DNA from 2 places in the Methylobacterium sp. CM6244 genome. Region 1 is predicted to be linked to the other one. Evidence: riboswitches for the same ligand, from Rfam matches in the RefSeq annotation. Region 1 holds a riboswitch; the other holds the start of a gene.
The links. Region 1 has a riboswitch for thiamine pyrophosphate ahead of thiO (glycine oxidase ThiO). Riboswitches for the same ligand answer to the same signal wherever they lie in the genome.
Positions count from the first base shown of each region.

Region 2: it holds a riboswitch for thiamine pyrophosphate, as region 1 does, so the genes downstream of both, thiC (phosphomethylpyrimidine synthase ThiC) here and thiO (glycine oxidase ThiO) in region 1, are expected to answer to the same signal.

Region 1 is NZ_CM139247.1:2,311,263-2,313,458, forward strand. It holds gene ACYQML_RS10675 (IS110 family RNA-guided transposase) at 1-718, opposite strand, end outside; TPP riboswitch at 970-1,100, shown strand; gene thiO (glycine oxidase ThiO) at 1,175-2,196, shown strand, end outside.
Region 2 is NZ_CM139247.1:538,216-540,411, reverse strand. It holds gene ACYQML_RS02535 (BA14K family protein) at 1-428, opposite strand, end outside; TPP riboswitch at 712-818, shown strand; gene thiC (phosphomethylpyrimidine synthase ThiC) at 904-2,196, shown strand, end outside.

The DNA of each region.
Region 1 (2,196 bases):
AGCTGTGATCGAAGGGGGCGAGACCGGCGAGGCTTGCGGCCTGCTCGCGGGAGAGGTCTCCGAGTTCGGGCATGCGCACGATGAGGGTGAGGGCGGTGCGCGGCCCGATGCCGGGAACGCTGAGGACGAGGTCGAGGCGTCGGGCGAGATCGTCATGGGCGCGCAGGGCGGTGACGAGGGCCTTGATCCGCGCCGCGCGCTCGGCCTTGAGACACTGGATCTCGGCGGCGATGTGCTCGCGGATGCGCGGGTCTTGATAGGCCTCCCGCCGTGTCTCGAGGCGGACGACGTCCTCGTCGATCTGCTCGACGAGGCGCAGGGGCTCGGCCAGGGCGACCAAGCGCGGATCGTGGGCTGGCCTGCCGGGTCCGTGAGCCGCCGTGCAGGCGGCGATCAGTCCGGCATCGATGGCGTCGGTCTTGGCCCGGCGCAGGCGAAAGGTCGCGTAGGCGCGGACCTGCCGGGGCTGGAACAGGACCACGTCGAGGCCCGCCTCGCGCAAGGCAGCGGTAGCCCTGCGCTCATAGCCGCCGGAGGCTTCGAGGCCGACCCGGCCGATCCCGAGACGGATCAGCACCGCGACGAGTTCGGCCCGCCCCTCCCCGGTGTTGGGCAGGCGCCAACGCTCGTCGCATCCGTCGACGGCAAGGTCGAGCCAATCCTTGCCGACATCGATCCCGGCTACGGCCGGACCGGTCTTCGTGCTACTGTTTGTCATCTTCGTCGACCCTGCCTTGCAAGCGAACCACGACGTTCAGGCAACCATCCGGGTTCGATGAAGAGGCCGACCGCGATCTTGCTCAGGAGCAGCCAAAAGGCTCAGGCGCCACCGATCCGACGGCCGACCGCCCCACTCCGGACGGCCATCCGGGGTGGGGCATTCCTCACGGAACACGGCGACCATAATCCAAGTCGCTATTGCAAGGCTCCCCTGGGGATTGACCGAGGCGCGATCGTTACCCACATGATGCTCGTTCCAGGGAGATCCCCGTCAAGGGGCTGAGAAACCGATGAGCTTGGGCCATGAGCCTGGGCGGCGCGGAAATCCTTTGAACCTGAACCGGCTCATACCGGCGTAGGGATTGGACCCCGGGTTTCTCTCGAAGGGAGCTCGGCACGCTTCGGATCGGAGCTGAAGGACACCAATCTTTGCGAAGCATCGCGGAGGTTGTTTTTGAACGTCTCAGCTAACCCGACCATCGGTTCCCGCAGAGCGACGGGTATCGTCATTGATAGCAACGCGTTGCCAACCCGAAGCGACGTCGTCGTTGTGGGCGCCGGATTGATCGGTCTCTCTTGTGCGTGGCGTCTGGCTCAAGCCGGGCTGAGCGTCACGGTCATCGAGCGCGACACCGTCGGCGTCGGCGCGAGCCTCGCCGCAACGGGGATGCTGGCACCGGCTGCGGAGCATGAGCCGGGTTCGGATCCTCTACTGCCTCTGGCGCTTGAGAGCCTGGCACGCTGGCCGGGCTTTCGCGACGAACTCCAAGCCGCCTCGGGTATCAGCATCGACTACCGGGAGGAGGGGACTCTCGTCGTAGCCATCGGACGCGATGAGGTCGACCGCCTTCGATTTCGGCACAACCTGCAGATCCGGTCCGGACTTTCCGCCCGCTGGTTGCCGGGGTCGGAGGTTCGTGCTTTGGAGCCTACCCTACGCCCCTCCGTGACGGCTGGTCTGTTCTGCCCTGACGACCATCAGGTCGATCCACGTCTCGTGATGGCCGGGCTCACCCGCGCCAATCAGGCTGCCGGTGTCACAATCGTCGAGCAATGCGCAGTGGAGGCGCTCGATTGGGTAGGCGACCGGGTCTGCGGTGCCGCCACGTCTCGCGGGCATATCTCGGCGGCGACCCTGATCCTTGCAACCGGTGCCTGGAGCGGCGACGCCAGCCTTCTTCCCGATGAACTCGCTTTGCCGGTGAGACCGTTGCGGGGTCAATCTCTGGCGCTGAAGACTACAACACGGACGGGCAATCTCTCGCACATGGTCTGGACCGAGCAGGTCCATATGGCCCCGAAGGCAGATGGCCATCTCATCATAGGCGCCACGGTCGAGGATTGCGGCTTCGTCCCCGGCGTCACCGCCGGTGGTCTTTATGCGTTGTTAGAGGGAGCGCGTCGGGTTCTACCCGGCATCGAGGAGATGGAGGTCGAGGCAGTCTGGAGTGGTTTTCGGCCAACCTCCGACGACGA
Region 2 (2,196 bases), 1.8 Mb from region 1:
CCCCGGCCGTAGCCACGATTGTAGCCATACCCGCGGTGATGACCGTAGCCGCCACGGTTGAAGCCACCGCCGGAGTTCGGACCGGCGGCGATCCCGCCCTGTCCGCGTCCACCGCCCCAGCCTCCCTGGCCAGCGCCCCCCAAGGCAGCGGGACCGCCGCCAGCACCGCCACGGCTCAAGCCGCCACCGCCCCAGCCTCGCCCACCACCGCCCGCAGCCGCGAGTCCCGCGCCACCAGCACCTCCACGGCTCATTCCACCGCCGCCCCAGCCGCCGCCTCCACCACCCGCGGCGAGCCCACCGCCGCCACGGCTCATGCCACCGCCGCCACCGCCACTACCCCAGCCGCCTCCGCGAGCGTCGGCGGTTGTCGGAACGAACGCGACCGCGCCGAGCAATGCGGCGGATGCGAGAATGAGTTTGTTCATGGAACGCCAGCCTGATTGTTTTTTGGAATTGATGACTGACAACGCGCCGTCAGCAGGGAAGGCTCCATTATGGGAGGGCCTTTGACGGACTGAAATATGCCGCACCGAAAATGGACTGTGCTTGCGGATGAAATCGAACACTACGGTCGCGGAGAGCTTAACGGCCCGACCCGAACGATCCGCGATCGGCGCGACGTCATCGTTGCCGTGGTGGGAGTCCTTGCATTCGACTGGGGATGTCGGCTCCGGCGATTGACAAAGGCGCGGCGAACGCAGACTTTCGAATCGTTCCGAGGGGGGCCCCGTTCAGGGGGCTGAGATAGGGCCGCAGCCCTGACCCTTGAACCTGATCCGGCTCATACCGGCGGAGGGACGGGAACTACGCTTGGGTTGTCTGCTCCAAACGAGCGGGTGCCCGTCGTCCTGACGTACCGTTGCGAACCGGATCGCCTCCCACGCCAGGAGCGAATCCGATATGAACGCACCCGTCCTTCCCAAAGACCTTTCCGGACAAGAACCCGCCAAGGGGCAGCCGCAAGCGGTGACCACCGGCCCGATCATGGGCTCGCGCAAGGTTTATGCGAGCGTGGCTGGCCGTGACGACATCCGGGTGCCGTTCCGCGAGGTCACGTTGAGTGATCCGAAGGAGGCGCCGGTGCGGGTCTACGATCCGTCTGGCCCCTATACCGAGACCGATGCCCGGATCGACCTGAATGCCGGCCTGCCCCTGCTGCGCGACCCGTGGATCGCCAAGCGCGGCTACGCCACGATCACGCCGCGCGCGGTCAAGCCCGAGGACAACGGCTTCGTGCCGGAGGACAAGCTCGTCGCCCCCTGTCCGGCGACGCGCCAGATCCGCAAGGCCGGCCCCGGCCAGATGGTGACGCAGTACGAGTTCGCCAAAGCCGGGATCATCACCGAGGAGATGATCTACGTCGCCCACCGCGAAAACCTCGCCCGCGAGACGATGCTGGAAGGCGCGCAGACCGCGCTGGCCGACGGCAACAGCTTCGGTGCCTCGCTCCCCGCCTTCATCACACCGGAATTCGTGCGCGACGAGGTGGCGCGCGGCCGCGCCATCATCCCGGCCAACATCAACCACCCCGAGGTGGAGCCGATGGCGATCGGCCGCAACTTCCTCGTCAAGATCAACGCCAATATCGGCAATTCGGCCGTGACCTCGTCGGCAGCGGAGGAGGTGGAGAAACTGGTCTGGGCGACCCGCTGGGGCGCCGACACGGTGATGGATCTCTCCACTGGTCGAAACATCCACAACATCCGCTCGTGGATCGTGCGCAACTCGCCCGTGCCCATCGGCACCGTGCCGATCTACCAGGCGCTGGAGAAGGTCGGCGGCGATCCGCTGAAGCTCGACTGGGAGGTCTTCAAGGATACCCTCATCGAGCAGGCCGAGCAGGGCATCGATTACTTCACCATCCATGCGGGCGTCCGCCTCGCCCATGTGCCGCTCACCGCGCGCCGGGTCACCGGCATTGTCAGCCGAGGCGGCTCGATCATGGCGCGCTGGTGCCTCGCCGGTCACCGGGAATCGTTCCTCTACGAGCGGTTCGACGAGATCTGCGACATCATGAGGGCCTACGACGTCTCGTTCTCGCTGGGCGACGGCCTGCGCCCTGGCTCCATCGCGGATGCCAACGACGCGGCGCAGTTTGCGGAACTCGAGACCCTCGGCGAGCTGACGAAGATCGCCTGGGACAAGGGCTGCCAGACCATGATCGAGGGTCCCGGCCACGTGCCGATGCACAAG